DNA from 2 places in the Streptomyces sp. NPDC048659 genome. Region 2 is predicted to be linked to the other one. Evidence: riboswitches for the same ligand, from Rfam matches in the RefSeq annotation. Region 2 holds a riboswitch; the other holds the start of a gene.

Region 1 (9,930 bases), on a different contig from region 2:
AGGACCTTCTTGTTCATCTGGATAACCACCCTCGTGTGATCAAGCTCCACTGGTGGCGGAAGCTATCCGATCAAAGTGGCCGCAGGGTTACCGGAATCCAGGAAATGGCTTGTTCTTCGCGCGCCGCCGAATGGGTCTGGCCGGAATCCGAAAAAAGCGTGCGAACGGGCACATGGAATTACCCTTTCGATCTTCGGAAATGCGCTTTCCAGTGCATTTTCGGTTGCCCGGAAAGACCTTGCCGTCTACCGGTTTCCATCCCGCGACAGCATGCTTTGGCCTGTACATGTCAAGATTGGGCGAATGGCCGGACGGCCGCATCCGGTTCACCACCGTGATGAACCGGATACGGGTGCCCGTCAGTACGGGATCAGCGCGCGATCAGAGCGCGATCAGCACTCGATGATGTTCACGGCCAGGCCGCCGCGCGCCGTCTCCTTGTACTTCACGCTCATGTCCGCGCCCGTCTCCTTCATGGTCTTGATGACCTTGTCGAGGGAGACCAGGTGGCTGCCGTCGCCGCGCATCGACATCTTCGCCGCCGTGACGGCCTTGACCGCCGCCATGCCGTTGCGCTCGATGCACGGGATCTGGACCAGGCCGCCGACCGGGTCGCAGGTGAGGCCCAGGTTGTGCTCCATGCCGATCTCGGCCGCGTTCTCCACCTGCTCGGGGGAGCCGCCGAGGACCTCGGCGAGGGCACCCGCCGCCATCGAGCAGGCCGAGCCGACCTCGCCCTGGCAGCCGACCTCGGCGCCGGAGATCGAGGCGTTCTCCTTGAAGAGCATGCCGATCGCGCCCGCGGCGAGGAGGAAGCGGACCACGCCGTCCTCCTTCTCCTCCGGGGTGCAGGAGCCGGAGTTGAAGTTCATGTAGTAGTGCAGGACGGCGGGGATGATGCCGGCGGCGCCGTTGGTGGGGGCGGTGACCACGCGCCCGCCCGCCGCGTTCTCCTCGTTCACGGCCATCGCGTAGAGGGTGATCCACTCCATCGCGTGCGCGGCCGGGTCGCCCTCGGAGCGCAGCTTGCGGGCCGAGGTGGCGGCGCGGCGGCGGACCTTCAGGCCGCCGGGCAGGATGCCCTCGCGGGACATGCCGCGCGAGACGCACGCCTGCATGACCCGCCAGATCTCCAGCAGACCGGCGCGGATCTCGTCCTCGGTGCGCCACGCCTTCTCGTTCTCCAGCATCAGCGAGGAGATCGACAGGCCGGTGTCCTTGGCGAGCCGGAGCAGCTCGTCGCCGGTGCGGAAGGGGTACTTCAGGACGGTGTCCTCGGGGACGATCGGGTTCTCCCCGGCCACAGCGTCCTCGTCCACGACGAAGCCGCCGCCGACCGAGTAGTACGTCTTCTCCAGGACGAGCGCGCCCTCGGCGTCGTACGCGAAGACCGTCATGCCGTTGGCGTGGTACGGCAGCGCCTTGCGGCGGTGCAGGATCAGGTCGTCGTCGAAGGAGAACGGGATCTCGTGCATCCCGAGCAGGTTGATCCGGCCGCTCGCCTTGATCCGCTCGAACTCGTCGTCGGCCTTCTCGACATCGACGGTGCGCGGGGAGCTGCCCTCCAGGCCCAGCAGGACGGCCTTCGGGGTGCCGTGGCCGTGGCCGGTGGCGCCGAGCGAGCCGTACAGCTCCGCTCGTATCGCCGCCGTGTGGGCGAGCAGGCCCTCGTTCTTCAGCCGGCGGGCGAACATCCGGGCCGCGCGCATGGGGCCCACCGTGTGGGAGCTGGACGGGCCGATGCCGATCGAGAACAGGTCGAAGACCGAGATGGCCACGGGGGACTCCTTGTGAGGGCTAGACGCCGTTGTCTGCCGGGGTGGCGCAGAAACGAAGAGCGTGGTGCACGGGCCGGGGCACCGCGCTCACTGTCCAGTGTGCGCGGTGCCCCGGAGGTTTCGTACGAACGGACCCGGACGGGTCCGGTAACAAAAGGGTACGAAATTACTTCAGGCCGGGGTACAGCGGGTGCTTGTCGGCGAGCGCCGTCACCCGGGCCTTCAGCGCCTCGGCGTCGAAGCCGGGCTTCAGCGTCTCGGCGATGATGTCGGCGACCTCGGCGAAGTCCTCGGCCTGGAAGCCGCGGGTCGCGAGGGCCGGCGTGCCGATGCGCAGACCGGAGGTGACCATCGGCGGGCGCGGGTCGTTCGGAACGGCGTTCCGGTTGACCGTGATGCCGACCTCGTGGAGCCGGTCCTCGGCCTGCTGGCCGTCGAGCTCCGAGTCGCGCAGGTCGACGAGGAGCAGGTGCACGTCGGTGCCGCCGGACAGCACGGAGACGCCGTGGGCGGTGACGTCGTCCTGGACCAGGCGCTCGGCGATGATCCGGGCGCCGTCCAGGGTGCGCTGCTGGCGCTCCTTGAACTCCTCCGAGGCCGCGACCTTGAAGGAGACGGCCTTGGCCGCGATCACGTGCTCCAGCGGGCCGCCCTGGAAGCCGGGGAAGACCGAGGAGTTCAGCTTCTTGGCGAACTCCTTCTTCGCCAGGATGATGCCGCCGCGCGGGCCGCCGAGCGTCTTGTGCGTGGTCGAGGTGACCACGTCCGCGTGCTCGACCGGGTTCGGGTGCAGACCCGCCGCGACCAGGCCGGCGAAGTGGGCCATGTCGACCCACAGGTACGCCTCGACCTCGTCGGCGATCCGGCGGAACTCGGCGAAGTCCAGCTGGCGCGGGTAGGCGGACCAGCCCGCGATGATCACCTTGGGGCGGTGCTCCTTGGCGAGGCGCTCGACCTCGGCCATGTCGACCAGACCGGCCTCGTCCACGTGGTACGCGACCACGTTGAACTGCTTGCCGGAGAAGTTCAGGCGCATGCCGTGGGTCAGGTGACCGCCGTGCGCCAGGTCCAGGCCGAGGATCGTGTCGCCCGGCTGGGCGATCGCGAAGAGGGCGGCCTGGTTGGCGGAGGCGCCGGAGTGGGGCTGCACGTTGGCGTACTCGGCGCCGAACAGGTCCTTGATCCGGTCGATGGCGATCTGCTCGGCCACGTCGACGTGCTCGCAGCCGCCGTAGTAGCGGCGGCCGGGGTAGCCCTCGGCGTACTTGTTGGTGAGGACCGAGCCCTGGGCCTCCATGACCGCGACCGGAGCGAAGTTCTCCGAGGCGATCATTTCGAGGGTGGACTGCTGGCGGCGGAGCTCGGCGTCGACGGCGGCGGCGACGTCGGGGTCCAGCTCGTGGAGAGGGGTGTTCAGAAGCGACATGAATCGATCCCTGGGGGTCTCGGTTTAGCCGGCGGTGAAGGCGGTGTACTCGTCGGCGGTGAGCAGGTCGTCCGGCTCGCCCGCGAGGCGCACCTTGAACAGCCAGCCACCCTCGAACGGAGCGGAGTTCACGAGCGACGGGTCGTCGACGACGTCCTGGTTGGCCGCGACGACCTCACCGGTCACCGGGGCGTACAGGTCGCTGACGGACTTGGTGGACTCCAGCTCGCCGCAGGTCTCGCCCGCGGTCACGGTGTCGCCGACCTCGGGGAGCTGCACGTAGACGATGTCACCGAGCGCGTTGGCGGCGTGCTCGGTGATGCCGATGGTGGCGACGCCGTCCTCGACGGCCGACAGCCACTCGTGCTCCTTGCTGTAGCGCAGCTGCTGGGGGTTGCTCATGACCTGATTCTCCTGGATCGGGGGAGTACTGATGAACGTGGGTCTTGCGGGGTGAGACACGAAGTGAGACGAACGGGTGAGGGAAACGTCACTTCTCAGGCCCAAGCGAGCCTGGGCGCGCCACTCGGGTTCCGGCGTGTCACTTCTGGCGCTTGTAGAACGGCAGCGCCACGACCTCGTACGGCTCGTGCGCGCCGCGGATGTCCACGCCGACGCCCTCGGTGCCGGGCGCGGCGAGCTCCGCGTCCACGTACGCGATGGCGATCGGCTTGCCGAGGGTCGGGGACGGGGCGCCGGAGGTGACCTCGCCGACGACCTGGCCGTTCGCGACGACGGAGAAGCCGGCGCGCGGCACCCGGCGGCCCTCGGCGATCAGGCCGACCAGCTTGCGCGGCGGCGCGGTCTCGGCGCGCTCGGCGGCCTTCTCCAGCGCCTCGCGGCCGACGAAGCGACCCTCGTTGGTGGTCTTCTCGAACTTGACGACCCGGCCCAGGCCCGCGTCGAACGGGGTCAGCGCGGTGGTCAGCTCGTGGCCGTACAGCGGCATCCCCGCCTCCAGGCGGAGCGTGTCGCGGCAGGACAGGCCGCAGGGGATCAGGCCGACGTCCTTGCCCGCCTCGGTCAGCGCCCGCCACACGCCCTCGGCGTGCTCGGGCTTCAGGAACAGCTCGAAGCCGTCCTCGCCGGTGTAGCCGGTGCGGGCGATCAGCGCGGGGACGCCCGCGACGGTGCCGGGCAGCCCGGCGTAGTACTTCAGGCCGTCCAGGTCGGCGTCGGTGATCGCCTTCAGGATGCCGGGGGACTCCGGGCCCTGGACGGCGAGCAGCGCGTACGCGTCGCGGTCGTCGCGGACCTCGGCGTCGAAGCCCTCGGAGCGCTCGACCAGCGCGTCCAGCACGATCTGGGCGTTGGAGGCGTTGGCGACGACCATGTACTCGGTCTCGCCCAGGCGGTAGACGATCAGGTCGTCCAGGATGCCGCCGTCCTCCTGGCAGATCATCGTGTAGCGGGCGCGCCCGTTGCCCACGGTCGAGATGTTGCCGACCAGGGCGTAGTCCAGGAGCTCCACGGCCTGCGGGCCCGTGACGGTGATCTCGCCCATGTGCGAGAGGTCGAAGAGACCGGCCTGGTTGCGGACGGCGTTGTGCTCGTCGCGCTCGCTGCCGTAGCGCAGCGGCATGTCCCAGCCCGCGAAGTCGGTCATGGTCGCGCCCAGCGAACGGTGCAGTGCGTCGAGGGCGGTGAGGCGGGGGGCAGTGCTCATCGGGTGGCTCCCGGGTCCCAGGGCGTGCGGGGCACGACATGCATGACGGAGGACGGTCCTCCCCATCTGTCATGGAACCTGAGAGGTTCACCGGGGGCATCCCCGGCTTGCACCTTGGGTGGGACCGCGCGACGTGCGCGGTCCGCTTTTCAGATCTGCCTCATCCACGCGGTACGGGGCCTGAGAGATTCAAGGGAGGAACTTGCTCCTTCGGCGCCCGGACGCACCCCTGTGACTGCGGTGCGTGACCGGAACTCTCCCGCGCGGATTCGAGCGGCCGTTATGAGGTTGTGGACGCTCGTGCGAGCGCTTGCGCGCACATCATTGCACGGCGGTTCGGCCCGGCATATCGCTTGCGTCTCATTACCCTTTCTTTACACTTCATGGGCAAGGGTCTCCGCAGGGCCTACCAGGGGGAGAGACGCGATGCAGATGCCGCCGAGGACACCGGTGCGGACTGTCGGGCACGCCGGCGCCTACGCGACCGGAGCGGGCATACCCGTGCCGCGCGCCGGAGGACGGGCCCGCGCCCGCACCCGCCGCCGCGGCCGGCTCCTGCGCGACCTGCGCGAGCGCGGCGGCCGGGGCCCCCGCGCCCTCTCCTACGCCACCGGCGACGTCGTCGTCGTCTCCGGGCTGCCCGGCAGCGGCAAGTCGACCCTCATGGCCCGCACCGCCGAGGGCCGCGCCATCGACTCGCAGCACACCCGCGAGCGCTGGGAGGCCCGGCTGCCCCGCTTCCTGCCGTACGCGGTCTACCGCCCGCTCGCCCGCCTCGCCCACTACGCCGGGCTCCGCCGCGCCCTGCGCTCCGGCGCCGGCGTCGTCGTCCACGACTGCGGCACCCAGTCCTGGGTGCGCGGCTGGCTCGCCCGCGAGGCCCGCCGCCGCGGCACCGCCCTGCACCTGATCCTGCTCGACGTCGGGCCCGAGACCGCCCGCGAGGGCCAGCTCGCCCGCGGCCGGGGCGTCTCCGGCTACGCCTTCGCCCGGCACCGGCGGGCCGTCTCCCGGCTGGTCCGCACCGCCGAGGCGGGCCTGCTGCCGCCGGGCTGCTCCTCGGTCACCCTGCTCGACCGGGACGCGGCCGACACCCTGCGGAAGATCGGATTCCGGGACGTGTCCTGAACCACTCCGCGCCCCTTCCGCGCCCTTTTCGGTCACGGCGGCCCCGACACGCCGTTAAGGTGCTGAACCGCACCAGGTGCCGGACGCGCCGGGCGCGAGAGGGGAATGAAGAGAACCGTGGACGTGACGTGGCCCGGCAATGAGCTCGAGGAAGTGCTGGCCGCCTCGCTCGGCAGCCCCGCCGCCGGCGGCCGGCTGGTCGAGGTGCTCGGGCGCAGCCCCGTCTGGGTGCCGCTGCCCAACGGCGGGGGCCCCGACAGCAGCGACCTCGACCTGCCCACCCTGGAGATAGACGGCTACGCCTACGTGCCCGTCTTCAGCTCCGAGCAGCAGTTCCTGGCCTGCGTCGGCTCCCACATGTCCTTCACCGTGGCCCCGGCCCGCGACTTCGCCCGCGGCCTGCCCCCGCAGCTCGGCATCGCCGTGAACCCGGGCGGCACCGTCGGCATCCCGCTGCCCCCGCCCGCCGTCGCCGAGCTCTGCCGGACCGGCCGCACCGCGCTCGACGGGCCCGCCAGCGGCGGACGCGTCCGCCTCTTCGAGCCCGACTGGCAGGACGACCCCGTCGACTTCCTCTCCGCCGCCTCCGCCGAGTTCGAGGCGCTGGGAACCGTGGCGACCGCCCGCCGCGTCCTGGCCAGCGTCGAGGGCACCGAGCCCGCCCTCTTCATCGGGGTCCAGCTCACCGCCCCCGAAGCCGACCGCCACGGACCGCTCGACGCCCTCGGCCGCGCCCTCGGCCGGATCGAGACGGCCTGGCCGGTCAACCTCATCCTGCTCGACGTGGCACAGGACCCGGTCGGCGACTGGATGCTGGCGAAGGTGCGCCCCTTCTACCAGCGCGCCGCCGTGTGAGCGTCCCCTTGTCTAAGCTGAACTGATTCAAGCTGAACTGATTCAAGCCGATCCACACCGCGATGCGGACGACGAGGGGCGGGACCCAAAGGTGAGCGCGTCAGGCACCGCCGCGGCCGACACTGTCGAGCACATGCTGCGCCAGGTGGCACCCGGGCGCCATGACACATACGAGCGGCTGCTGCACGCCCTCGCCGCCGCCGACGTCCGGATGCTGCTCTGGCAGGGCTCGCCCGGCTCGCCCGACGCCCAGTACGGGAACATGGAGGTCGACGGCTTCGGCTACGCGCCCTGCGTCACCTCCGCCCAGGAGCTCGCCGCCTCCGGCTGGAACCGCGCCCACGAGCTGGTCGCCGGGATCGAGATCGCCCGCGCCCTCTACCCCGACCGCTGGGGAATCTGGCTGAATCCGCACGCTCCCGGCGGCGGCGTCGGCATCCCCTGGGCCGATCTGCGCCGCATCGCCACCGGCCTCGACCGGATGCCCGCCGGACCCCTGCGGCTGACCGAACCCGCGCTGGAGATCCCGCAGTTCTACGCCCTGCTCACGCAGAACGCCCACCGCACCCCGGCGGTGCGCTCGCTGCGCCGCGCCTGGGTGCAGCCCGCGCTCGGCTCCCCGTACCTCGCGATCGGCCTGGACCTCTACGACTCCTCGCCCGGCTCCGTCGAGGCGGTGCGGACGATGATGCTCCAGACCGTCACCGCCGTCCCCGAGGGCCTGCCGGTCTCCACGGTCGCGATGTCCGACGCGTACGACCCGGTCGCGATGTGGCTGCACGCGAACGCCCGGCCGTTCTACGACCGCGACGCGCACGCCGCCCCGGCGGCCCCGCCCGCCCCCGGCTACGGCTACCCGCCGGCCGCGCCCCGCCCGTACTGACGTCTCCGTCCGACACCGCCGTCCGGCTCCGTACCCTTACGTCCCTTCCGTCGCTTCGGTTCCCCCAATTCACTCCTGCACGGCATGAGTTGAGCGGGATGTCCGGTCTGGTCGAATAGCGGCCGAGTTGGTCCGCTCACGCGATCACGACGTCCGGATAACGGAAGACAGCGCACCGCATCACGTTTAGGAAAACATTCCCCTTGGGGTCTGGCGGGTGATCGCGGACACATTGAAGACTCCCCGGAACACCAGGCGTTCGGCTCCCCCCGAGCCGGTGCCCAGCAGTTGTTCCACCGAGCCGCTACCCGCGGCGGGCAAGGGCCGGCGACCCGGCGGCCGAGAGGGGTCCTCACCACGATGACGGCACCACTGCACGAGACGAATGCGGCCGGGCAGGCCGCGGCCGTCGACGCCGTGCCCGACGCGCCGGCCAAGGCGATCGAGGGCCGTTCCCCCTGGAAGATCGCCTGGACCAGGCTGAAGCGCGACAAACTCGCCCTCGCGGGCGCCTTCGTGGTGATCTTCCTGATCCTCGTCGCGCTCTTCGCGCCCCTCATCGTCGGCCTCCTCGGGCACCCGCCCGACGAGTTCCACGAGGACCAGATCGACCCGCTCTTCGGCACCCCGATCGGCTCCTGGGGCGGCGTGAGCTCGGACTTCCTCTTCGGCGTCGAGCCGGTCAACGGCCGCGACGTCTTCAGCCGCATCGTCTACGGCGCCCGGATCTCGCTGCTCGTCGCCTTCGCCGCCGCGCTCTTCGCGGTCGTCCTCGGCACCGTGCTCGGCGTCGTCGCGGGCTACTTCGGCGGCTGGATCGACGCCGCGCTCAGCCGGGTCATGGACGTCATGCTGGCCTTCCCGCAACTGCTCTTCACCATCGCCCTGGTCTCCGTGCTGCCCAACCAGTTCCTCGGGCTCGACGGTTCGGGTGTCCGCATCGCCGCGCTGGTCGTCGTGATCGGCTTCTTCGGCTGGCCCTACGTCGGGCGCATCGTCCGCGGCCAGACCCTCAGCCTCCGCAACCGCGAGTACGTGGAGGCCGCGCAGAGCCTCGGCGCCGGCCGGCTGTACATCCTGCGCCGCGAGCTGCTGCCCAACCTGATCGCCCCGATCATGGTCTACGCGACCCTGATGATCCCCACCAACATCCTCACCGAAGCCGCGCTCAGCTTCCTCGGCGCGGGTGTCAAGCCCCCCACCGCTTCCTGGGGGCAGATGCTGTCGACGGCCATCACCACCTACGAGGCCGACCCGCTCTTCATGGTGATCCCCGGCCTCGCGATCTTCATCACCGTGCTGGCGTTCAACCTCTTCGGCGACGGCGTGCGCGACGCGCTCGACCCGAAGAGCTCCCGCTGACGTACGCCGTTCACCGCAAGACCCGCCCCTGCCGCTGTCGACAGAGGCACATCCCCCAACGGCGGACCACCGTGACAACGGCCGCCTTTACTTCGGAGGTTGCTCGACCATGACTCTGAACAGCTCCCAGAGGCGCAGAATCGCCGCGGGCGCGCTGCTCGCCGCGGCCACGATGGTCGCGACCACCGCGTGTGGCGGCGGCAAGGGCGGCGACAGCGGCAAGGGCGGCGGCAAGGCGACCGGGGCCGGCTTCAACGCCGCGGTGAACCAGGTCGCCAACCCCTCGGACAAGAAGGGCGGCGAGCTCAAGTTCATCGGCTCGCAGGAGGCCGACTCCTGGGACCCGCAGCGCGGTTACTACGGCTTCGTCTGGGACTTCCAGCGCTACTACACGCGCCAGCTCGTCTCCTTCAAGTCCGAGCCGGGCGCCGCCTCCACCGAGCTGGTCCCCGACCTCGCCACCGACGCGGGCAAGGTCTCGGCCGACGGCCTCACCTACACGTTCACGCTGAAGGACGGCGTGAAGTGGGAGGACGGCAAGCCGATCACCTCGAAGGACGTCAAGTACGGCATCGAGCGCATCTGGGCCCAGGACGTCATCTCCGGCGGCCCGATCTACCTCCAGCAGGTCCTCGACCCGAAGAAGACCTACGCCGGTCCGTACAAGGACACCTCCGCGGACAAGCTCGGCCTGAAGGCGATCGAGACCCCGGACGACAAGACCATCGTCTTCAAGCTGCCCGTCGCCAACGGCGACTTCCTGCAGATGCTGGCGATGCCCGCCGCCTCCCCGGTCCGCCAGGACAAGGACACCAAGGCCAAGTACGGCCTG
Region 2 (13,758 bases):
CTGGAGCAGGACATCGAGCGGCTGCGCGGCGAGGTCGGCGAGCGGCAGCGGAAGGCGCTGGAGCAGCACGGCGGCGACCAGGGCGAGCTGGTGGCGCTGCTGTCGGGGGCGACCCCGGTGCACGGGCCCGGCGTGAAGCTGGTCGTGGACGACGCCAAGGGCGCCTCGGACGGGGGCGGTGGCGGGCCGCGGGAGAGCGCGGGCTTCTCGGACACCGGGCGGGTGCGCGACCGTGACATGCAGCGGATCGTGAACGGGCTGTGGGAGTCGGGCGCGGAGGCCGTGTCGATCAACGGGCAGCGGCTGACCGCGCTGTCGGCGATCCGGGCGGCGGGCGACGCCATACTGGTCGACAACAAGCCGCTGGTGCCGCCGTACACCGTGCTCGCCGTCGGGGACGGGCAGCGGCTGAGCACCGCGTTCCAGGACAGCGCCGACGGCCAGTACCTGCACGCGCTGCAGGAGAACTTCGGGATCCGCACGAGCATCTCGGCCGAGGGCGACGTCCGTCTGCCGGCCGCGCCGAGCCTGATCGTACGTACAGCAGAGCCGAGGGGAGCCGGGGCGGCCAAGACCGCCGGGCGGGCCGCGGCCGAGACAGGGAAGGGCACATCTTGATCGCCGTACTGGGCCTGATCGTGGGCGTCGTGGTCGGACTTCTGGTCCGGCCCGAGGTTCCCGCGGTGGTCGAGCCCTATCTTCCGATCGCCGTGGTCGCCGCCCTGGACGCGGTCTTCGGCGGGCTGCGGGCCATGCTCGACGGGATCTTCGTCGACAAGGTCTTCGTGGTGTCGTTCCTGTCGAACGTGGTCGTGGCGGCGCTGATCGTCTTCCTCGGCGACAAGCTGGGCGTGGGCGCGCAGCTGTCGACGGGTGTGGTCGTCGTCCTCGGTATCCGGATCTTCTCCAACGCGGCCGCCATCCGGCGGCACGTGTTCCGGGCGTGAGGCCGATGAACGAGCAGGACAGGCCGGAGCGGCCGGACGGGCCCGACGGGCGGGGCGGGGGTGCCGAGGGTGGCGCTCCGCGCCCGGAGGGGCCCGGGGTCCCGCCGCGTGCCTCGGTGCCGCTGCCGCCCGTGGCCCCGCCGCCGGCCGCCGAGCCGCCGCCGGCGGCGCCCGCGAAGCCGGAGGTGTCCGGGCGGCAGCGGCTCGCCGCGAGCCTGTGGCCGCCCCGGGTGACCCGGGCCCAACTGGTCGTGGCGCTGCTGCTGTTCGTGCTGGGTCTCGGGCTGGCCATCCAGGTGCGGTCCACCAGCGACAACAGCGCGCTGCGGGGGGCCCGCCAGGAGGACCTGGTGCGCATCCTCGACGAGCTCGACGACCGCACCCAGCGGCTGGAGGACGAGAAGACGCGTCTCGACCGGCAGCGCTCGGAGCTGGAGTCCAGCTCGGACCAGGCGGAGGAGGCCCGTAAGCAGACGCAGGAGAAGCAGCACCAGCTGGGCATCCTGGCCGGTACGGTCGCCGCCGAGGGGCCGGGCATCACGCTGACGATCACGGACGCGAGCGGCGCGATCGAGTCGGACATGCTGCTCGACGCGATCCAGGAGCTGCGGGCGGCCGGCGCGGAGGCGATCCAGGTGGACGGTGTGCGGGTCGTGGCGGACAGCTACTTCTCGGGAAGCGGCAATGACATGCGGATCGATGGAACGAAGGTGGCCGCTCCGTACGTCTTCAAGGTCATCGGCAAGCCGGAGGATCTGGAGCCCGCGCTCAACATCCCCGGCGGTGTCGTCCAGACATTGGAGAAGGAGCAGGCCACGGCCACGGTGCAGCGTTCCGGGAAGATCGTCGTCGACGCCTTGCGGCCTGCGAAGCGGCCTGACTACGCTCAGTCGTCCTCGCAGTGAGGCGGGGGCGATGAGGGTCACGCGACAAGCGCAGGAAGTTGCGGGGGGTCGCCGCACCACATGGGTGGTGCGTGGTGGAAACTGTCGAGTGGTCACGGACGTTGTGAAGATGTCCGGGTCGGCAGGTGTGTTGAGTCAGGGTTCGTCCTGCCCCACGGGCGGGTCTGTTTCGGTCAAGGGGAATCGCCCGTGAAGTGGTTTGCGAAGTTGTTCGGCAAGAGCGCAAGCGAGGACGGCGGCAGCGCCAGGCATCGCGCGCCGCGCCACGCCCAGAGCGAGGAACAGGGCGGCGAGCGCCCGCTCTTCCGCGATGAGGTCGGCGGCCGGGGCGGTGACATTCCGGGCGTACAGGGCGCGTCTTCTGTTGACCCCGCCGGTGCCGCGCGCATAGGTTTCGGAGAACCATCAACCTCAGGTACGGGTGGAGGGTTTGTGCCCGACCCGTACGCGACACAGACCTCCGCGGGTCAGCCGCGGCAGGAGGGCGCGGCCATGCCGGTGTGTACGAGGTGCGGTCACCGCAACACGGCGGACAGCCGTTTCTGCTCCCACTGCGGTGCGCCGCTGCGGGGCGGGGTGGTGCCGGAGCGTGCCTCCGAGACCACCTCGACGATCTCCATCTCGGGGCTGGAAGCCTACGACGCGGAGGTCACCGGGCAGACCGCGCTCCCGTCGCTGTCGGCCGAGGCGCTGGCGGCGGTCGAGGCCCTGCCGGGCGGCGCGGCGCTGCTGATCGTGCGTCGCGGCCCCAACTCGGGCAGCCGCTTCCTCCTGGACGGCGAGCTGACGACGGCCGGGCGGCACCCGCAGAGCGACATCTTCCTGGACGACGTGACCGTGTCGCGTCGCCACGTGGAGTTCCGCCGGCAGCCGGACGGCACCTTCACGGTGGCGGACGTCGGCAGCCTCAACGGCACCTATGTCAACCGCGAGCAGATCGACGCGAACTCGGTCGTTCTGTCCAACGGGGACGAGGTGCAGATCGGCAAGTACCGGCTCGTGTTCTTCGCGAGCCAGCGGGGCGTGTGACGCTCCGGAGAACCTTCAGGGAAGGTCCATGCTGCGAACACCGACGGGCGGCGCCGGACACGGCGCCGCCGCCGCGGGCGAGCTGGTCAGCATCGGCACGGTGCTGAACCACCTGCGCGACGAGTTTCCCGAAGTGACGATCTCCAAGATCCGGTTCCTGGAGGCCGAGGGGCTGGTCGAGCCCCAGCGGACGGCCTCCGGGTACCGGAAGTTCAGTCCGCGGGACGTGGAGCGGCTCGCCCAGATCCTGCGGATGCAGCGGGACCACTACCTCCCGCTGAAGGTCATCCGCGAGCACCTGGACGCCCTGGAGCGGGGGGAGCAGGTCAAGCTGCCCTCCCCGAGCGCGCAGCGGGATCTGCTGGACGGGGCCTGGGACGCGGACGGCGAGCGGCCCACCGCGGCCCGGCTCGGGCGCGCGGAGCTGCTCGCGGCGGCGGAGGTCACCGAGGTCGAGCTGGTCGAGTGGGAGTCGTACGGGCTGATCGCCCCGGTCGACGACGGCGGCGGCTACGACGCCGAGACGGTGACGGTCGCCAAACTGGTGGCGGATCTGGGGAGATTCGGTCTGGAGCCGCGGCATCTGCGGGCCGTCAAGGCGGCGGCCGAGCGCGAGGCCGGGCTGATCGAACAGATGGTCGCACCGCTGCGGCGGCACCGCAATCCGCAGACCAGGGCCCATGCCGAGGCGACCGCGAAGGAGCTCGCCGGACTCTCCGTACGGCTGCACGCGGCACTGGTCCAGACCGCGCTGGGGCTGCGGCCGCAGTGATCGGCGGACGGCCCGACTACCCAAACCGGTCGGGCACGTCCTAGGGTTGCTGTGTGAACGAGCTCGACGTTGTGGGTGTCCGGGTGGAAATGCCCTCCAACCAGCCGATCGTGCTCCTGCGTGAAGTGGGAGGCGATCGGTACCTCCCCATCTGGATCGGACCGGGTGAGGCGACCGCGATCGCCTTCGCCCAGCAGGGCATGGCCCCCGCCAGGCCGCTGACGCACGACCTCTTCAAGGACGTGCTGGAGGCCGTGGGGCAGGAGCTGTCCGAGGTCCGCATCACGGATCTGCGTGACGGGGTCTTCTACGCCGAGCTGGTGTTCGCCAGCGGGGTGGAGGTGAGCGCCCGGCCGTCCGACGCGATAGCCCTGGCGCTGCGCACCGGGACGCCGATCTACGGCAGCGACGGGGTGCTGGACGACGCGGGGATCGCGATTCCGGACGAGCAGGAGGACGAGGTGGAGAAGTTCCGCGAGTTCCTCGACCAGATCTCGCCCGAGGACTTCGAGACCGGCAGCCAGTAGGCCCGCGCGGCCGTGGCCGCGGGCCGTTTTCGGCACATTCGGATAGCCTTACCCCGGAGAGGGGCACGTGAAACCACTCTCAGGGTGATTATCACTCGGCGTGCCGAGTGTGGCGATCGTTGACGCACCCCGAGTGACTGCCTACCTTCGAGTGGGCAGGTCAAGGACGGAGGGTCGGCGTGATGAGCAGCGGCGACGGTACGGCAGGGGGCTTCCTGGGGCGTGCCCCCGGGGAGAAGGGCCCGTATCCGCTTCACGGCAGTGTGGGCGACCTCGGCGGGGACGTGAGCGCCGCCCCTGAGGAGATCGGCTACCGCGGCCCCACGGCCTGTGCGGCGGCCGGGATCACCTACCGGCAACTGGACTACTGGGCCCGTACGGGGCTGGTCGAGCCGAGCGTGCGGCCCGCCTACGGGTCCGGGACGCAGCGGCTGTACAGCTTCCGGGACGTCGTCGTCCTCAAGATCGTCAAGCGCTTCCTGGACACCGGGGTGGCGCTCCAGAACATCCGGGCGGCCGTGCAGCACCTGCGGCGGCGGGGCTTCAGCGACCTGGAGCGGATGACGCTCATGAGCGACGGCGCCACGGTGTACGAGTGCTCCTCGCCGGACGAGGTCGTGGACCTGCTCCAGGGCGGCCAGGGCGTCTTCGGCATCGCCGTCGGCGTGGTCTGGCGGGACGTCGAGTCGGCGCTGTCGCAGCTGCACGGCGAGCGGATCGACACGGGCGAGACGCTGATCGGGCACAACCCCACGGACGAGCTGGCGCGCCGCCGGCGGGACCGCGCGGTCTGACCGGCCCGGCGGCCTCGCCGCCGCCCCGTTGTCAGTGCCGTAGGGCAGCATCGGAGGCGTGAGAGCCGCGCCCACCATCCTGCATCTCGACATGGACGCCTTCTTCGCCGCGGCGGAGCAGGCGTCGAAGCCGAGCCTGCGCGGGAAGCCGGTGGTCGTGGGGGGCCTGGGGCCGCGCGGGGTGGTGGCGACGGCCTCGTACGAGGCGCGGCGCTTCGGGGTGCACTCGGCGATGCCCATGGCGCAGGCGCGGCGGCTCGCGCCGAACGCGGCGTATCTGGTGCCGCGCTTCGCCTTCTACCGGGCGATCAGCGGGCAGGTCATGGAGCTGCTCGGGCGGCTGTCGCCGCTGGTCGAGCCGCTCAGCCTGGACGAGGCGTTCGTGGACCTGGAGGCCGGCGGGGTCGCCGACGACAGCGCGGGCGCGCGGGCGGCGGGGGAGCGGCTGCGGCGGGACATCCTGGCGACGACGGGGCTGACCGGCTCGGTCGGGCTCGCCGGGTCGAAGATGCTGGCCAAGATCGCCTCGGAGGAGGCCAAGCCGGACGGGCTCGTGCTGATCGAGCCGGGGACCGAGCGGGAGCTGCTGGGGCCGCGGTCGGTGCGGATCATCCCGGGTGTCGGGCCGGCCACCGGGGAGCATCTGCGGCGGGCCGGGATCACGACGGTCGCCGAGGTGGTCGAGGCGGGCGAGGACGAGCTCGTACGGCTGCTGGGGCGGGCGCACGGCGGCTCGCTGTATCTGATGGCCCTCGGGCACGACGACCGGCCCGTGGTGGCCGAGCGCGACGCCAAGTCGGTCTCCGTGGAGGACACCTTCGCCGTGGACCTGCACGACCGGCTGCGGATCCGGCTGGAGGTGGAGCGGCTGGCCGAGCGGTGCGTGGCGCGGCTGCGGGCCTCGGGGCACTCGGGGCGGACGATCGTGCTCAAGGTGCGGCGCTACGACTTCTCGACGCTGACCCGGTCCGAGACGCTGCGGGGGCCGACGGACGACCCGGTGGTGGTGCGGGAGGCGGCGGCGCGGCTGCTCGACCTGGTGGACACCACGGGCGGGGTGCGGCTGCTCGGGGTCGGGGTCAGCGGGCTGGCCGACTACACGCAGGAGGACCTGTTCGCGCAGGCCGAGGCGGACGCCCGGGCGGCGGCGGAGGCGCGCGCGGAGGAGGCAGGGGCCGCCGCGGGGGAGGCTCCCGAGGGCGCGGCGGGCGCGGGGCCGGCCGAGGCCGCGCCGGTGACCGCCGGGGCGGCCGACGGCGCCGAGCGGGAGTGGGCGCCGGGGCGGGACGTGCGGCACGCGGAGTACGGGGCCGGGTGGGTGCAGGGCAGCGGGCTCGGGCGGGTCACCGTGCGCTTCGAGGAGCCGTGGGCGGCGGTGCCGGGGCGGGTGCGGACGTTCTCGGTGGACGATCCGGCGCTGGAGCCCTCGGAGCCGCTGCCGCTGGTGCGGTAGGGCGGGCCCGCCCGGACCGCGTGGCGCGGGCGGGGCCCTTGGACGGAGGGGAAGGGAGGGGGAGGGGAGGGGGAGGGGAGGGGGAGGGGATCTAGGGGTTCTGGGTGTCCTCCTGGCCCGCCAGGCGGCCGAAGTCACGGGACGGGGTGTCCTGGGGCGGGGGAGGCAGGGCGAGGCTGTAGTGCCGGTAGAGCTGGAGTTCCTGTTCGGGGGAGAGGTGGCGGCCCACGCCGAAGTCGGGGGCGTCCTTGATCAGGGCCCGCTCATAGGGGATGTGGAGGCCGCCGCTCACCAGCTCGCTCGGCTCCAGGGGGACGAACGCGTCGCGGCTGAACAGGCCGGTGCGCACGGCGGCCCATTCGGGGACGCCCGTCGCGTCGTCCAGGTACACCTCGTCCACGGTCCCGATCTTGTGTCCGTTCCGGTCGAACGCCTTGCGGCCGATCAGGCTGCGCGGATCGATATCGGTCTGCACGGTCCCTCCAACTGGTCGCAACTGCTCTACACCCCTACGAAAGTGCACAACTGGGATGTCGGCCACTTGAGCGACTACAGGCTCAACCGCGCTGGTAGGCTGGCTGTGGCTGTCGACCCTGCGCGGGAGAGTCCACCGAAGAAACCTTTCGGGGGCGCCGAAGGAGCAAATCCTCCCCGGAATCTCTCAGGCCCCTGTACCGCGTGGACGAGGTCACTCTGGAAAGCAGGGCGGGCGTCGACGGCATCCGCTCTCACCGACGGTGAAAGCCGGTCCTGCCCTCGGGCATGGCCGGTGAAGCTCTCAGGTTGAGATGACAGAGGGGGAGGCCGTCCGGGCACCCGCGCCGTGGTGCCCCTCGCAGGTCGTGACGACCAGGAGGCCCCCGCAGCATGACCGCCAACCGCATTCCGCTCTCCGAGCTCGAGCAGGGCATTCCCTTCGAGCAGCGGCACATCGGGCCCGACACCGAGGCGCGGGCGAAGATGCTCGCCCAGGTCGGGTACGGCTCCCTCGACGAGCTGACGGCCGCGGCCGTGCCGGACGTCATCAAGAACGCCGAGGCGCTCGGCCTGCCCGCCGCCCGCACCGAGGCCGAGGTCCTCGCCGAGCTGCGCGAACTCGCCGACCGCAACCAGGTCCTGGCCCCGATGATCGGCCTCGGCTACTACGGCACCTTCACCCCGCCGGTCATCCTGCGCAACGTCATGGAGAACCCGGCCTGGTACACGGCCTACACGCCGTACCAGCCGGAGATCTCGCAGGGCCGCCTGGAGGCCCTGCTGAACTTCCAGACCATGGTCGCCGACCTCACCGGCCTGCCCACCTCCGGCGCCTCGCTGCTCGACGAGGGCACCGCCGCCGCCGAGGCCATGGCGCTGTCCCGCCGCGTCGGCAAGGTGAAGAACGGCGTCTTCCTCGTCGACGCCGACGCCCTGCCGCAGACCATCGCCGTCATCGAGACCCGCGCCGAGCCCACCGGGGTCGAGGTCGTCGTCGCCGACCTGTCGGCCGGTGTCCCCGCCGAGATTGCCGAGCGCGGCGTCTTCGGCGTGCTGCTCCAGTACCCGGGCGCCTCCGGTGCCGTCCGCGACATCAAGCCGGTCATCGACCAGGCCCACGAGCTCGGCGCGATCGTCACCGTCGCCGCCGACCTGCTCGCGCTGACCCTGCTGGCCTCGCCCGGCTCGCTCGGCGCCGACATCGCCGTCGGCACCACCCAGCGCTTCGGCGTCCCGATGGGCTTCGGCGGCCCGCACGCCGGCTACATGGCCGTCCAGGACAAGCACGCCCGCTCGCTCCCCGGCCGCCTCGTCGGCGTCTCCGTCGACGCCGACGGCAACCGGGCCTACCGCCTGGCCCTGCAGACCCGCGAGCAGCACATCCGCCGCGAGAAGGCCACCAGCAACATCTGCACCGCCCAGGTGCTCCTCGCCGTCATGGCCGGCATGTACGCCGTCTACCACGGCCCCGAGGGCCTCAAGGGGATCGCGCGCCGCACCCACCGGTACGCCGCCGTCCTCGCCGCCGGGCTGCGCGCCGGGGGCGTCGAGCTCACCCAGGGCGCCTTCTTCGACACCCTGACCGCCCGCGTGCCGGGCCGCGCCGACGCCGTCGTCGCCGTCGCCCGCGAGGCCGGGGTCAACCTCCACCGCGTCGACGCGGACCACGTGTCGATGTCCTGCGACGAGACCACCACCCGCGGCACGCTCGCCGTCGTCTGGACCGCCTTCGGCGTCACCGGCGACGTCGAGGCCCTGGACGCCGCCACCGAGGACGCGCTGCCCGCCGACGCGCTCCGCGCGGACGCGTTCCTGACCCACCCGGTCTTCCACGCGCACCGCTCCGAGACCTCGATGCTGCGCTACCTGCGCCGCCTCTCGGACCGCGACTACGCGCTCGACCGCGGCATGATCCCGCTCGGCTCCTGCACCATGAAGCTGAACGCGACCACCGAGATGGAGTCGGTGACCTGGCCCGAGTTCGGCCAGATGCACCCCTTCGCCCCGGTCGAGCAGGCTGGCGGCTACCTCACGCTCATCACCGAGCTGGAGGAGCGCCTCGCCGAGGTCACCGGCTACGACAAGGTCTCCATCCAGCCGAACGCCGGCTCCCAGGGCGAGCTCGCCGGCCTGCTGGCCGTGCGCGCCTACCACCGCGCCAACGGCGACCTGCAGCGCACCGTCTGTCTCATCCCGTCCTCCGCGCACGGCACCAACGCCGCCTCCGCGGTGATGGCCGGCATGAAGGTCGTCGTCGTCAAGACCGCCGACGACGGCGAGGTGGACGTCGCCGACCTGCGCGCCAAGATCGAGCAGTACCGCGACGAGCTCTCCGTGCTGATGATCACGTACCCCTCGACGCACGGCGTCTTCGAGGAGCACGTCGCCGACATCTGCGCCGAGGTCCACGAGGCCGGCGGTCAGGTGTACGTCGACGGCGCCAACCTCAACGCGCTGGTCGGCCTCGCCAAGCCGGGCAAGTTCGGCGGCGACGTCTCGCACCTGAACCTGCACAAGACCTTCTGCATCCCGCACGGCGGCGGCGGCCCGGGTGTCGGCCCGGTCGGCGTCCGCGCCCACCTCGCCCCGTACCTGCCGAACCACCCGCTCCAGCCCACCGCGGGCCCGGAGACCGGTGTCGGCCCGATCTCGGCCGCCCCCTGGGGCTCCGCCGGCATCCTGCCGATCTCCTGGTCGTACGTGCGCCTGATGGGCGGCGAGGGCCTCAAGCGCGCCACCCAGGTGGCCGTACTCGCGGCGAACTACATCGCCAAGCGCCTGGAGCCGCACTTCCCGGTGCTCTACACCGGCCCGGCCGGCCTGGTGGCCCACGAGTGCATCGTGGACCTGCGCCCGCTGTCGAAGGCGACGGGGGTCAGCGTCGACGACATCGCCAAGCGCCTGATCGACTACGGCTTCCACGCGCCGACCATGTCCTTCCCGGTGGCCGGCACGCTGATGATCGAGCCCACCGAGTCCGAGGACCTGGCCGAGCTCGACCGCTTCTGCGACACGATGATCGCGATCCGGGGCGAGATCGAGAAGGTCGCCTCCGGCGAGTGGCCCGCCGAGGACAACCCGCTGCGCAACGCCCCGCACACCGCGGCGGCGCTGGGCGGCGAGTGGAACCACCCGTACAGCCGTGACGAGGCCGTCTTCCCGGCCGGGGTCTCGGCCGCCGACAAGTACTGGCCGCCGGTGCGCCGCATCGACGGTGCCTTCGGCGACCGCAACCTGGTCTGCTCCTGCCCGCCGCTGGACGAGTACGACCACTGAGCGGGACCCCGAGCATGACGTGAGGGCCGGTCCGGAGTCTTCTCCGGGCCGGCCCTCGCCGTGTTCTCAGGGTGGCTCAGGCCGCCGTCGTCACGCTGGCCGCCGTCAGCGGCCGGTGCGGGGCGATGATCTGGCCGTCGGGCAGCAGCTCACCGGTGTCCTCGAAGAGCAGGACGCCGTTGCACAGCAGGCTCCAGCCCTGTTCCGGGTGGTGGGCCATGAGGCGGGCCGCCTCCCGGTCGGCGGAGTGGGCGGTGGGACAGGCGGGCTGGTGCTGGCACATGGGTGGGTTCTTTCGCTGCGTCGTGGTGGATGTCCTGCGGCTCTTCGGATGCATCGCCGCCCCCGTAGGTCGGTTCGGTTCCGGTCCAGTCTTGCCCCATGGACGGCGTTCCGCAGGTATTTCACGGCAGCTCGTCCTCTCCTGGGAAGACGCATCACCCTCAGGGGCGGTTCAGGTCAACTGCACCGTCCCTTCGGGGGGTTAGGGGTGGTCCGAGCGGGCTAGTCCGAACGGGAGGGGCGCTCGGACAGCAGTGCGCCCCGGGGCCGTCGGGCTCCCGGGGCGCGGGCCGAGCGTGGTGTGGATCAGGCGGGCGCCGCGGAGCCCAGCAGGGGCGGCGGCGCGAGGCGCAGGCTGAGCACGGGCAGGAGGTCGGCGACCCGGTAGGGGTGGTTGGCGGCGATCCCCGGGGGCGCGGGGGAGAGCGGCACCAGCAGGTCGGCCGGGCCGGGGGCGGCGGTGTGCCCGTCGGCGTCCGGGTCGGCGTGCAGCCACAGGGTCAGCATGTACAGCTCCGGCACCGAGAGCAGCCTCGGCTGGTACGGGGTGAGCAGCGCCTCGGCCTGGATCAGGGCCCGTTCGGTGGAGGAGACGTAGGGGCCCTCGAAGAAGTGCGAGAAGGACCAGCCGTCGGGCGTGAGCATGGTGTCCGCGGCGGCGATGGCGCGGTCCCCGCTCCTGATCAGGAAGCGCCAGCCGGCCAGCCGGGTGGGCGGCGGCGGGCCCGCCGGGCCGGTGGTGCCGGTGACGCCCAGCACGTGCACGGGCAGCGGCAGTTCGGGGCTCAGCGGTCCCTGCGCGGCTCGCAGTGCGGGGGTGCGGGCCTCACAGACGGCGGTCGGCGAGCCGAGGGCCGTGAGGACACTGCGAAGAGCCGGCGCGGGGGCCGGGGAGGGTCGGAGCATGGTGGGTCGCCTCTCACTCAGGAGACACGGTGACGCGTGGGCAGGTACGACGGCGCTGTCGGCGACGGGGCCAGAGGAGGGGGCCGTCGAGCTCATGGCCGGGCGCAACACTCTGCCTCGTTCACGGAGTTTATACGACACGTGTTCACACAGTGTTTCCGCTAGGCGGCGCCGATATTCCTGACAAGGAGTCATTCGGTCGTATTTCCAGGGTGATTCGGTGGAATGCCCGCGTCCGGCGGAACGCCTGCCTGCACTTTTCCGGAGGAGGGGGTCGGCCGAATCCCGATCCCTCCCCGCCGGACAATATGACTTTGGTATATGTCGATTGCCCGGTGCTCTCGGTCTCTGCCCCGAGAGATCCCGCTCACATTATCCGTCAACCGGTCCGTACCGCAGGCGTTATGGATCAGTCGGCTGGGCATCATGGACCGTGACGCTCACGGCCGTCGTCTCGGCCGCCACTCGGGGAGGGACCCTTCGATGGGGGAGAAGGTCGTGACGGACGGGTTCGGCCCGGCCGACCGACAGCGCTACCGCCGAAAGCTGCAGCAGTGTCTCGCGGGACTCGCGAGGCTCCTGGCGGAGAAACGGTTCGACAAGCCCCGCAATCTCATGGGCATGGAGATCGAACTCAATCTCGCAGGCGCGGACGGCCTGCCCAGGATGCTCAACGCGCCGGTGCTGGACCGTATCGCGAGTCCCGATTTCCAGACCGAACTCGGATTGTTCAACCTGGAAGTGAACATCGCTCCGCACCGGCTCGGCGGCCACGTTTTCGACCGGCTCGCCGAGGAGCTCAGGACCGGGCTCGGATATGCCGACCGCAAGGCCGCCGAAGTCGGCGCCGGGGTCGTCATGATCGGCATCCTGCCGACCCTCACCCACGGGGACGCGGTCCTGGAGAACCTCTCCGCCGCCGACCGCTACAAGCTGCTGAACGACCAGATCCTCGTCGCGCGCGGGGAGGACTTCACCCTCGACATCCACGGGGTGGAGCGGCTGCTCTGCACCTCCGCCTCCATCGTCCCGGAGGCCGCCTGCACCTCGGTGCAGCTGCACCTCCAGGTGACCCCGCCGCGCTTCCCGGCCGTGTGGAACGCGGCGCAGGCCATCGCCGGGGTGCAGATAGCCGTCGGCGCCAACGCGCCCTTCCTCTTCGGCCGGGAGCTGTGGCGGGAGTCCCGGCCGCCGCTGTTCACCCAGGCCACCGACACCCGGACGCCGGAGCTCCAGGCGCAGGGGGTGCGCCCGCGGACCTGGTTCGGGGAGCGCTGGGTGGACTCGGCGTACGACCTCTTCGAGGAGAACCTGCGCTACTTCCCGGCGCTGCTGCCGCTGTGCGACGACGAGGACCCGCTGCGCGTGCTCGACGAGGGCGGGGTGCCGAAGCTCCAGGAGCTCGTGCTGCACAACGGCACGGTCTACCGCTGGAACCGGCCCGTGTACGGCTGGGTCGACGGCGTCCCGCACCTGAGGGTGGAGAACCGGGTGCTGCCGGCCGGCCCCACGGTCACCGACGTCGTCGCCAACGCCGTCTTCTACTACGGGCTGGTGCGGGCGCTCGCGGACGACTCGCGGCCGGTGTGGAAGCGGATGGCGTTCCAGGACGCCGAGCACAACTTCGACACCGCCTGCCGCCACGGCATCGAGGCCGAGCTGCGCTGGCCGCGCTCCGGGCGCTCGGGCGGGCTCACGACCGTACCGGCGGTGAAACTGGTCCTCGACGAGCTGCTGCCGCTGGCCGCCGCGGGGCTCGACGCCTGGCACGTGGAGCCCCGGGACCGGGACTTCTACCTCGGCGTGATCGAGGAGCGCTGCCGACGGCGGGTCAACGGGGCCTCGTGGCAGGCCGACACCTTCCACCAGGCGCTGGACTCCGGGCTCGCGCGGGAGGCGGCGCTGGTGGCGACCACCCGCCGCTACCGGGAGCTGATGCTGACCGGGGAGCCCGTGCACAACTGGCCCGTGGGGGTGGAGCGCGCCTCCTAGGCCACGCCCTGGGTAGGGTTCCCGTACCCGGGTCGCTGTGGGGAATGGGAGACAGGTGTGGTGTCGGAGCAACGAGTGGTGGACGCCTTCCCGCCCCCGGAGGGGCTTCCGCGCCGGGTGCTGCGCGACGAGACGCTGATCGTCCTCGCGCTGTCGCTCGGCGCGAGCGGGGTCTCCGCGCTCATCAGCTTCATCGGCTCGCTCACCAAGCCGGGCGCGCTGAAGGACCAGGCCGCCACGCTCAACGGCTCCTACGCGCCGGGGCGGCCCTGGCTCGACCTGTCCTGGCAGCTGTTCGGCATCGCGAGCGCGCTGGTCCCGGTCGTCCTCGTCGCCCACCTGCTGCTGCGCGAGGGCGCCGCCACGCGCGGGCTGCGGGCGATCGGCTTCGACCGGAC

What was found. Region 2 has a riboswitch for glycine ahead of gcvP (aminomethyl-transferring glycine dehydrogenase). Riboswitches for the same ligand answer to the same signal wherever they lie in the genome.
Region 1: another riboswitch for glycine. It lies ahead of gcvT (glycine cleavage system aminomethyltransferase GcvT); the one in region 2 lies ahead of gcvP (aminomethyl-transferring glycine dehydrogenase).

The regions. Positions count from the first base shown of each region.
Region 1 covers NZ_JBEZHM010000111.1:1,231-11,160, reverse strand. Annotated here, with positions in the region: gene AB0C99_RS38800 (L-serine ammonia-lyase) at 393-1,778, opposite strand; gene glyA (serine hydroxymethyltransferase) at 1,945-3,204, opposite strand; gene gcvH (glycine cleavage system protein GcvH) at 3,229-3,606, opposite strand; gene gcvT (glycine cleavage system aminomethyltransferase GcvT) at 3,746-4,870, opposite strand; glycine riboswitch at 5,030-5,142, opposite strand; gene AB0C99_RS38780 (AAA family ATPase) at 5,297-5,998, shown strand; gene AB0C99_RS38775 (enhanced serine sensitivity protein SseB) at 6,116-6,853, shown strand; gene AB0C99_RS38770 (enhanced serine sensitivity protein SseB C-terminal domain-containing protein) at 6,945-7,736, shown strand; gene AB0C99_RS38765 (ABC transporter permease) at 8,097-9,098, shown strand; gene AB0C99_RS38760 (ABC transporter substrate-binding protein) at 9,208-9,930, shown strand, end outside.
Region 2 covers NZ_JBEZHM010000067.1:3,828-17,585, forward strand. Annotated here, with positions in the region: gene AB0C99_RS33870 (DUF881 domain-containing protein) at 1-618, shown strand, start outside; gene AB0C99_RS33875 (small basic family protein) at 615-947, shown strand; gene AB0C99_RS33880 (DUF881 domain-containing protein) at 953-1,852, shown strand; gene AB0C99_RS33885 (FHA domain-containing protein) at 1,913-2,881, shown strand; gene AB0C99_RS33890 (MerR family transcriptional regulator) at 2,910-3,653, shown strand; gene AB0C99_RS33895 (bifunctional nuclease family protein) at 3,707-4,180, shown strand; gene AB0C99_RS33900 (MerR family transcriptional regulator) at 4,363-4,974, shown strand; gene AB0C99_RS33905 (DNA polymerase IV) at 5,033-6,427, shown strand; gene AB0C99_RS33910 (PRC-barrel domain-containing protein) at 6,519-6,902, opposite strand; glycine riboswitch at 7,016-7,114, shown strand; gene gcvP (aminomethyl-transferring glycine dehydrogenase) at 7,295-10,180, shown strand; gene AB0C99_RS33920 (DUF5999 family protein) at 10,257-10,463, opposite strand; gene AB0C99_RS33925 (hypothetical protein) at 10,769-11,368, opposite strand; gene AB0C99_RS33930 (glutamate--cysteine ligase) at 11,852-13,360, shown strand; gene AB0C99_RS33935 (type II CAAX endopeptidase family protein) at 13,436-13,758, shown strand, end outside.